One region of the Sphaerisporangium sp. NPDC051011 genome, then DNA from elsewhere that is predicted to be linked to it. Evidence: riboswitches for the same ligand, from Rfam matches in the RefSeq annotation. Region 1 holds a riboswitch; each other region holds the start of a gene.
The links. A riboswitch is a leader RNA that binds a small molecule or an ion and turns the genes downstream of it on or off. The one in region 1 is predicted to bind thiamine pyrophosphate.
Positions count from the first base shown of each region.

Region 1 (3,268 bases):
CCGGCCAGGCGGCTCAGCAGGCGCTTGCGCAGCGCCATGGACTTGATCTTGGACACCCACGCGGCGGGCTTGCGCTCGTGGTCGGCGGCGACGTGGGCCAGCACGGCGTCGAGCTCCTCGTCGCCGGTCGGCGCGGGGTCGAGGACGACGACCTTGCCACCTTCGAGGCCGAGGCGCCGGGCGACGAACAGATCGGCCAGCAGGGCACCCGCGAGGCCGGCGTCCAGCTCGGTGGAGCCGATCAGCGGTTTGCCGGTGTCGTCGCGGTAGGCGAGCAGCAGCAGCTCTTCGGCGATGGTCACGTCCATGGTCGGCCCCCAGGCGGTTTCCGTTCTTGCTGACACCGTAGGTCACGGACGGGCGCGCGGTGCGCCGCCGGCCGTGGTTATCCACAGGTGAGTTCGTTGTCCACAGGCCGCCGGGACCCCGCTGGGGGCCGACCCGGCCGGTTCAGGGTCGCTGCCGGTTTCGTGGCGTGGTGAGAGGTTAGTGTGAGGGCATGCCGGAGCTACCCGAGGTGGAGTCGCTGGCGGAGTTCCTCCGCGAGCGGGCCGTCGGCCGCTCGATCGCGGCCGTGGACGTCGTCGCCTTCCAGGCGCTGAAGACCGTCGATCCCCCCGTCACGTCCCTGCCGGGCCTGACGCTGACCGGCGTCACCAGGCACGGCAAGTTCCTCGACCTCGACGCCGACGGCATCCACTTCGTCACCCACCTGTCCAGGGCGGGCTGGCTCCGCTGGCGCGACGACCTGTCCGGCGCCCGCCCGGTGCGCCCCGGCAAGGGCCCGCTGGCCGTACGGGTGCGGTTCGCCCCCGACGACGAGGGCCTGCAGCCCGGGTTCGAGCTGACCGAGGCCGGCACCCAGAAGCGGCTGGCGGTGTACGTCGTCCGCGACCCGGCCGAGGTGCCGGGCATCGCCGCGCTCGGCCCCGACCCGCTGACCCCCGAGTTCACCCGCGAGACGCTGAAGCGCATCGTGAACGGCAGCCGCACGCAGATCAAGGGCCTGCTGCGCGACCAGAAGGTCATCGCGGGCATCGGCAACGCGTACTCCGACGAGGTGCTGCACGCGGCGAAGATGTCCCCCTTCAAGATCGCGGGCTCGCTGACGGACGAGGCCGTGGCGGACCTGTACGACGCGATCGTGGACACGTTGCGCACGGCCGTCGAGCGCGCGCACGGCATCGCCGCGAAAGACCTCAAGAGCGAGAAGAAGTCAGGTCTGCGGGTTCACGGCCGTACAGGCGAGAAATGCGCCGTCTGCGGTGACACGATCAGAGAGGTCTCCTTCGCCGACTCCTCCCTCCAGTACTGTCCGACGTGCCAGACCGGCGGCAAGCCGCTGGCCGACCGCAGGCTGTCGCGCCTGCTCAAGTAGGTCTCACGTAGGTCCGTGATGCGCCGCTGACCTGCCTTCTCGTGAAAAACGACGGTCTGTCATCGATGACAACGGTCTGTTAGCGGGCGGAATGGTCGCGCAACAGGGACAATGAAGGCATGACCGTCCCAGAGATCGATGCCAAAGCCGTGCCCGACGACGTCTTCCTGCTCGACGTGCGCGAGCTCGACGAGTGGCAGGCGGGCCACGCCCCGACGGCCGTCCACATCCCGCTCGGCACGCTGCAGCAGCGCGTCGACGAAGTCCCGGCCGGTGTCCCGGTGTACGTCATCTGCCGCGTCGGCGGCAGGTCCGCGCAGGCCGCCGCGTGGCTGAACCACGTCGGGCGCGAGGCCGTCAACGTCGACGGGGGAATGTACTCCTGGGCCGCCGCCGGACGGCCGATGGTCGCCGAAAACGGAGCCCAGCCGTACGTCGCGTGACCCTTGGATGTAATAATCCAGTAAAAATCCATACCGCGGGAGCTCGGGCGAGACCGGGCTGAGAGGGCGGTTCCCGGCAAACCCGGGCGCACCGCCGACCGCATGAACCTGGACCGGGTAATGCCGGCGTAGGGAGTGTGCGATGTCGTCCATCGTCGACGAAGTCCCCCTGACCCTCGACGAGGCTCCGCCGAAGACGCTGGGGGCGCTCGACCAGGGCGCGTTCTGGGCCAATCTCGGGGTCAGCCTGCTCGGCTTCTCCGGGGCGCTGTATCTGCTCGACCCGCTGGGCGGCCGGCCGCTGAGCCTGGCGGCGGCCGTTCTCGCGGCCGTCGTCGGCAGCCTCGTCGGCACGGTGATGGTCGGTCTGGCGGCCGTTCCCGGGGCGCGTACCGGCGCCCCGGCGATGGTTCTGCTGCGCGGCCTGTTCGGCGTGCGGCTGTCGTACGTCCCGACCGTGCTGAACATCGTGCAGATGCTCGGGTGGGGCGCCTTCGAGCTGTGGGTGATCGCCACCGCCGCCCAGGCCGTCTTCGGCGACGCGGTTCCGTACCAGGTCTGGGTGCTGGCGGCGGGGGCGCTCACGATCGCGCTGACCATACGCCCGCTCGGGGCGATCCGGCTGCTGCGCCGGTTCGTGACGGCGGGCGTGGTGGTCGCCATGGTGTGGCTTGCCGTGGCGCTGCTGCGCGAGGGCCCCTCACTCGGCGCCGGGAGCTGGGACGCGTTCGCCCCCGCCGTCGACTACGTGATCGCGCTGTCGGTCTCGTGGGTCCCGGTCGCGGCCGACTACGCGCGGCACTCGCGCTCCAGCCGCGCGGCCTTCGGCGGCGTGGTCGGCGGGTACACGATCGCGCAGGTCGCGTGCCTGGTGATGGGCGTGCTCGCGCTGTCGCTTGTGGGCAACGACGCCGACCGGGTCTGGGAGGCGTTCGTGGCCGTGCCCCTCGGGGCCGTGTTCTTCGGCGTCCTGGTGCTGCGCGAGGCCGACCAGTCCTTCGCCAACGTGTACTCCACGGCGATGTCGCTGCAGAACCTGCTGCCCCGGGTGGACCGGCGCGTCTTCTCGATCGGCGTCGGGGTGTTGACCACGGGCGTCGCCCTGTTCGTGGACGTCAGATCCTACGGGGCGTTCCTCGGCGTGATCGGCGCGGTGTTCGTCCCGATGTTCGCCGTCCTGGCCGTCGACTACTTCCTGCTCGGCGCGGCCGGCCGCTGGGACACCTCGGAGGACGCGCCCTCCCGGTGGCTGATGATCGTGCCGTGGGTGCTGGGCTTCGTGGCGTACTGGCTCGTGACGGTGACGCCGACGGTGGGCTGGTGGGACGCGGCCTGGGCGGCGGTGCGCGACGCGATCGGGTTCGCGCACCAGCCGTGGATGAACGCGGCGCTGGCGGCGTTCGTCGTCTCGGCGCTGGTCACGCTGGCGCTGGGCCCACTGGCGCGC
Region 1 covers NZ_JBFAGG010000026.1:62,022-65,289, reverse strand. The annotation lists gene AB0H21_RS38440 (GPP34 family phosphoprotein) at 1-308, opposite strand, end outside; gene AB0H21_RS38435 (DNA-formamidopyrimidine glycosylase family protein) at 500-1,378, shown strand; gene AB0H21_RS38430 (rhodanese-like domain-containing protein) at 1,498-1,821, shown strand; TPP riboswitch at 1,846-1,973, shown strand; gene AB0H21_RS38425 (cytosine permease) at 1,964-3,268, shown strand, end outside.

Region 2 (3,268 bases), on a different contig from region 1:
GCCTCCCCCGGCGCGAAGGGCTCCCGACGTGAGCCGAACGGCCGGTGCGTGCCCCCGAGCGACTCCGTCGTGGAGTTCGGCGCCTACATCGGCGGCAAGCGTGTCGACGTCCCCGGCATCCCCGAGGCCGTCACCCTGGTTCGTGAGCACAACGCCGCCTCCGAGACCGGCGGCGCCTACGTCTGGGTCGGCCTGCACGAGCCCGATGCGCCCGAGGTCGGCTGGCTGGCCGAGATCTTCGGCCTCCACCCCCTCGCCGTCGAGGACGCCGTGAAGGCCCACCAGCGCCCCAAGGTCGAGCGCTACGGTGACTCACTGTTCGTCGTGCTCAAGACCGTCGCCTACCTCGACCACGACGAGCCGGACGACTCCCACCAGATCATCGCCACCGGCGAGATCATGGTGTTCGTCGGGTCCGACTTCGTGGTGACCGTCCGCCACGGCGAGCAGTGTCCCCTGGCCGACGTGCGCAGGCGCCTCGAAGACAAGCCGAAGCTGCTCGCGCGCGGGCCCTCCAGCGTGCTGCACGCCATCGCCGACCACGTCGTCGACAGGTACCTCTCGGTGTCCGATCTGATGCAGGCCGAGCTGGAAGAGGTCGAGGCCGCCGTCTTCGCCGACGTCAGCTCCCGCGACATCAGCCGCATCTACCAGCTCAAGCGCGAGATGATCGAGATGAAGCGCGCGGTCACGCCGTTGCAGACTCCGTTCAACGCGCTGCCCACCCGCCGCATGATCCCCTCCGAGATGCGCGAGTACTTCCGCGACGTCGTCGACCACCTCTCGCGGGTCTGCGAGCAGGTCGAGTCGTCCAACGAGCTGTGCAACTCCATCCTCCAGGCCGCGCTCGCGCGCTCCAACGCGCTCGCGAACGAGGACATGCGCAAGATCTCGGCATGGGTCGCCATCATCTCGGTCCCCACGATGATCGCCGGCATCTACGGCATGAACTTCCGCCACATGCCCGAGCTGTCCGCCATCTGGGGCTATCCGGTCGTGCTCGGCTTCATGCTCGTCGTCTGCTCGCTGCTCTACCGAGGGTTCCGCCGTAACAGCTGGCTTTGACCGTGGCCCTGACCGGGCGGCGGCGGTGCTGAACGTACCGGCCTGAACATTCCGGCCTGACTGACCGGCCCCCCGAGCCGGTCGGCGCTGGGCGTGTGGTGGCGGTGGCCGGTGTCGGCCGGTGCCGCGTCGGCCGGTGCCGCTCAGACAGGCCAGGACTCCTGGCGCCACGCGGCGTCCCAGAACATCCACTCATAGCGAGCCGTCGTGACGAAGTGCTCGAGCGCGACGGCGCGCTGCCGGGGCGTCGAGTCCGCGCCGGTACGGTCGATCAGGTCGACGACCCGGCGCACCACCTTCTGGAATGTCGGGTCCGCGTAGGCGGCGATCCACTGCGCGTACAGCGGGTCGGGCGACGACTTCGCGAGCAGCGTCTCGCCCATGCGGGCGTAGATCACGTAGCAGGGCAGCACCGCGGCCAGGGCGTCCAGGAACGAGCCCCCGTACACCGTGGCCAGCAGGTAGCTCGTGTACGCGCGGGTGGTCGGCGTGACGGGCAGCTTCTCGGCCTCCTCGGCCGAGCCGCCGAGCTGGAACATGAACTCCGAATGCATCTCCTGCTCGGTCGCGACCGCGTTCACCGCGTCGTGCGCGAACGCGCGTACGTGGTCCTCGCTGGGCGACTTCGCCGCGCACAGCGCGAGGGCCCGGGCGTAGTCGCGCAGGTAGTGGGAGTCCTGCACGACGAAGTGGCGGAACGTGTCGTGGGGCAGCGTGCCGTCGACCAGGCCCGTGATGAACGGGTGGTCGAGGATGGCCGTGAATGTGGGCTGGACGGCCTCCCACAGCTCTTCGCTGAACGGGCTGGACGACACCGTCAACGTGGCGGTGGACCCGGACGTCTCCATAGAACAGCTCCCTACGCCGGCATGACCCGGTCAGGTTCGAGCGGTCTGCGGCCGCAGCAGCCACACTCTCAGCCCGGTGCGCCGGGCTCCCGCGGTTGTCCTGGCAAGGCTAACGCGACCGTGTGATCGAGGCTAACCCAACATCGCTAACTCCGGCCCCGCAAAACCCCCAACCCACCCCCACCCCACGACTCACCCCACCAAATCACCTGACATAACCGAATACAAGCCATATCGCCCCCCAAACCAAGCAGAACCCGCCCCCACGAAGGCCAGACCGCCACCGTCGCAAGCGGGTCCCCGCTGGAACTGGTCCTCGCCTCCGCACCCGGGGGGCGCTCCGGCTCGGGCCCTGTTGTTGCCGACTGCTGATCGCTGGATGCTTCGAGTCGTCGTCCACCGGCTTCATGAGCCTCTTACGTGCCTGGCGCGATCTCGTCCCGGCTAGGAGTGGACGATGGGCGAGCTGAACATCCGTATGCAGTATCTGTGGCTCATTGTGGATGGGGTGAAGATTGTGGGCACCGTGTGCCTGATTTGCGCGCGGTCGTACCTAAATTGATTTGGCTCGATATATGAGTATTGGATTGCCTTCTGGGTGTTCGGATGATTATCTGTCGAAGTTTTGTTCGGACTTTGCCCTCCTGCTAATGTCCTGGCCATGCCCTCGTTGGAACATGAAGCATTCATTATGCTTTTCAAGAACCGCCCTGAAATGGCCGCGGAGTTGCTGGTCCGCGCCTTGGGGTTGACGCTTCCGAGCTACCGTGAGGCCAGGATCGAATCGGGTGATCTCACGCAGTGCCCACCGGTGGAGTACCAGGCGGACGCGGTGGTGACGTTCTCGGACAAAAAGCCGGTGCTCACCGTCGTGGTGGAGGTGCAACGAGGCCGTGACCACGGCAAGCGATGGAGTTGGCCGGTGTATCTGGCGGCGGTGCGGGCGCGGGCGCGCTGCCCCGCGATCCTGCTGGTCATCTGCCCTGACGCGCCCACCGCCCGGTGGTGCATGAAACCGATCGACATGGGGCATCCCGGCTGGCGGCTGGTTCCGCTGGTCGCGGGCCCGGACGCGTTCCCGACCTTGACGGACCCGGCCGAGGCGATCAATGCGCCGGAACTCGCGGTGCTGTCGGCGGTGGCCCATGGCGGCGACCTGGACGGCCAGCCGGTTCTGGAGGCCTTCCACGCCGCCCTGACCGCCCTCGATGACGAGCGGTCCCGGTTGTACGCTGACTTTGTTCTGAAGATGCTCCCTGAGCTGGCTCGCAAGCATATGGAGGAATTAATGGCCGTGGGGACCTACGAGTACCAGAGCGACTTCGCGAAGAAGTACGTCGCGGAGGGTAAGGCGG
Region 2 covers NZ_JBFAGG010000008.1:166,705-169,972, reverse strand. The annotation lists gene AB0H21_RS20075 (magnesium and cobalt transport protein CorA) at 1-1,065, shown strand, start outside; gene tenA (thiaminase II) at 1,209-1,913, opposite strand; TPP riboswitch at 1,905-2,017, opposite strand; gene AB0H21_RS20065 (hypothetical protein) at 2,575-3,268, shown strand, end outside.
Region 2: linked by a shared signal. The riboswitch ahead of tenA (thiaminase II) and the one ahead of AB0H21_RS38425 (cytosine permease) in region 1 are both predicted to bind thiamine pyrophosphate.

Region 3 (3,268 bases), on a different contig from region 1:
ATCTGCGCAACAGAAAGCGTCACGAGTCCACAACTACCACGTCGTAGGAGGTCTCAAACACCCCCACAGGGGTCACAAGCAGTCACGCAAGGGTATCGATGGGTCCTTGGCGCGATCTTCGTCCAGCCTTTGCCCGCCCTCAACGATCCGGCGCCCCTGGACGAGGTCGCGTGGGCGGTCCACCGTGAAGATCGCCGCGAGACGGTCGTTTTCGGTCAGCCAGATCGCGGCCCACTTGGGGTCGGACGCCGGGTCGCCGCGCAGCACGAGGCGGGCACCGGTGTGGTGGCCGGCGTACTGGAGCATGCGGCCGAACTGCTCCGACCAGAAGTACGGGACGGGGTCGTACACGGCGGTCTGGCCGAGCAGGGTGGCCACGGCGGTCTCGGGGGCGTGCAGCGCGGTGTCCCAGTGCTCGATGCGCAGGCGGCGGCCGAAGCGGCGCGACCACCAGTTGGCGCAGTCGCCGACCGCGACGACGCGGTCCATGGACGTGCGCAGGTGCTCGTCGACCAGGACGCCGTTGTCCAGCGCGATGCCCGATCCGGCGAGCCATCCGACGGCCGGGCGCACGCCGATGCCCGTCACGACGACGTCCGCGGGGATCCAGGAGCCGTCCATCATCGCGAGCCCGCCCGGGTCGACCGAGCCGACCATGGTGCCGAGCCGCAGCTCGATGCCGGCCTCGGCGTACCAGGGCGCCGTGTGGGCGCCGATCTCGGGGCCGAGGGCGGCGGCCAGGGGCGAGGCGGCGGCCTCGACGACGGTCACCTCGCATCCCGCGCGGCGCGCCGCCGTGGCGATCTCCGCGCCGATCCAGCCCGCGCCGACGATGGCCACCCGCGTGCCGGGGGTCAGGCGCGCCCGCAGGGCCAGGGCGTCGTCGATGGTGCGCAACGTGTACTGGGGCCCCTCGCCGCGCAGCCTGATCGGGGTCGCGCCGGTGGCGATCACCAGCCCGTCGTACTCCAGCTCGCCCTCGGTCGTCTCCACGACACCCTCGCGCAGGCCCTTGGCGGCGACCTCGGTGCGCAGGTCGATGTCCAGGGCCCCGAGATCGGAGTCCACGACGGTCGAGTCCAGGTCGCCGGCCATGACGGCCTTGGACAGGGGTGGCCGATCGTAGGGGCGATGCCTCTCGTCGCCCACCAGAGTGACGCGCCCGTGGTACCCGCGCGCCCGCAGCGCTTCGACACTCCGTACGCCGGCCAGCCCGGCGCCCACCACCACGACATGATTCACAACTTGACAGTAAGCGGCGAGCCGGGTAACCCGCCAACGGCGATTTGGTAACGAATTGGCTCACTACTACACACGCGGGGTGATGAGAACGCTCAAGCGGGTGCGCAACGACGTACCAAGGCAGGAATAGGCACAGCGACAGGAATAGGCTTGTCCCGACAGACGCGCGGGAGTCCGGCGAGACCGGGCTGAGAGGAGGGCTGGCGGCCCTCGACCGCAAAGACCTGATCCGGATCATGCCGGCGAAGGGAGCGAGACCTCATGGTCGACACGGGCGCCGATAGCGGCTCAGCCGGGGCCGCGGACGTCGTGGTCGTGGGCGGCGGCATCGCCGGCCTGTCGGTGGCCTGGCGCGCCGCGGCGGCCGGGCACAAGGTGGTCGTCGCCGACCCCTCCCCCGGCTCGGGGGCCACCCACGCCGCCGCGGGCATGCTCGCCCCGGTGAGCGAGGTCACCTACACCGAGGAGCCGCTGCTGCGCCTCGGCCTGGCCTCGCTGGAGCTGTGGCCCGCGTTCGCGGCCGAACTGTCGGAGGAGTCCGGCCTGGACGTCGACCACCGCGCCGACGGCACGCTGGACGTCGCCTTCGGCGCGGACGACCTGGCCGCCCTGGACGAGCTGGCCGAGTTCATGGGCAAGCTGGACCTGCCCGTCGAACGCCTGACCGGGCGCGAGTGCCGGCGCGCCGAGCCGATGCTGGCGCCCTCGGTCCGCGGCGGGCTGCTGGCCCCGGGCGACGCGTGGGTGGACCCGCGCCGGGTCACCGCCGCCCTGCTGGCCGCGCTGTCGCGCCGGGGGGCGTCCGTGGTGCGCGAGCGCGTGGCCGGCCTCGTGGTCGAGCGCGGCGCCGCGCGCGGGGTGCTCCTGGGGGACGGGCGCGCGCTCGCCGCCGAGCGGGTCGTGCTGGCCGCCGGGGCGTGGTCGGGGACCCTTCCGGGCCTGCCGCCGGAGGTCGCGCCGCCCGTGCGCCCGGTCAAGGGGCAGATCATGCGGCTGCGCGGCGCGCCGGGGTTCCTCGGCCGCTGCGTGCGCGGGGTGGTCCACGGCTCCAGCGCGTACCTGGTGCCCCGCGGCGACGGCGAGATCGTCCTCGGCGCCACGCAGGAGGAGATGGGGTTCGACACCCGCGTGACCGCCGGCGGGCTGTGGGAGCTGCTGCGCGACGCCCGCGAGCTGGTCCCTGGCGTGACCGAGCTGGAGGTGTCCGGCCTCAGCGCGGGCCTTCGCCCCGGAACGCCCGACAACCTGCCCGTGCTCGGGGCGACGGCGATCGAGGGCCTCCTGCTCGCCTCCGGCCACCACCGCGGCGGCGTCCTGCTCGCCCCCCTGACCGCGGGCCTCCTCGCCGCCGAGCTGGACGCGACGCTCGCCGGGTCCGCGTACGAGGACGCGGCGGCGGTCTGCTCGCCGCGCCGCTTCCACCGGGCGGCGCACGGATCGGGGAACGGCACCACCGGCCACCATCGATGACCAAGGAGGGTCGGGGCGCCCCCGGTCCCCGCCAGGGATCCGCCCCGCAACCGCGATGAACGTGACGATCAACGGAAACCCCTGCCGGCTGCCCGAAGGCGCCACCGTCGCCCACGCCGTCGAGGTGCTCACCTCGGCCGTGGCGGGCGTGGCGGTGGCCCTCAACGACGAGGTGGTCCGCCGCGGCGCGTGGGGCTCCACGCCGCTGGGCGAGAACGACCGCGTCGAGGTGCTGACGGCGGTGCAGGGTGGATGACCCCCGTACGACCCAGGTGAGGACTCAGATGAGACCGGCGGGACCGGCGAGACAACGGAGGTGGCACGGATGACGAGCGTGACCGAGCCGAGGACGGCGGACGAGAAGCGCGACGCGGGCCCGGCGGACGACGCGCTGGCGCTCGGCGGCGAGAAGTTCGCCTCACGCCTCATCATGGGCACCGGCGGCGCGCCGTCGCTGGAGGTCCTGGACGAGGCGCTGGCCGCGTCCGGCACCGAGATCACCACGGTGGCCATGCGCCGGCTGGACCCCTCGGCGCGCGGGTCGGTGCTGGACGTG
Region 3 covers NZ_JBFAGG010000003.1:288,743-292,010, reverse strand. The annotation lists gene AB0H21_RS08555 (Rv2175c family DNA-binding protein) at 1-23, opposite strand, end outside; gene AB0H21_RS08550 (FAD-dependent oxidoreductase) at 73-1,242, opposite strand; TPP riboswitch at 1,399-1,510, shown strand; gene thiO (glycine oxidase ThiO) at 1,504-2,712, shown strand; gene thiS (sulfur carrier protein ThiS) at 2,768-2,968, shown strand; gene AB0H21_RS08535 (thiazole synthase) at 3,038-3,268, shown strand, end outside.
Region 3: linked by a shared signal. The riboswitch ahead of thiO (glycine oxidase ThiO) and the one ahead of AB0H21_RS38425 (cytosine permease) in region 1 are both predicted to bind thiamine pyrophosphate.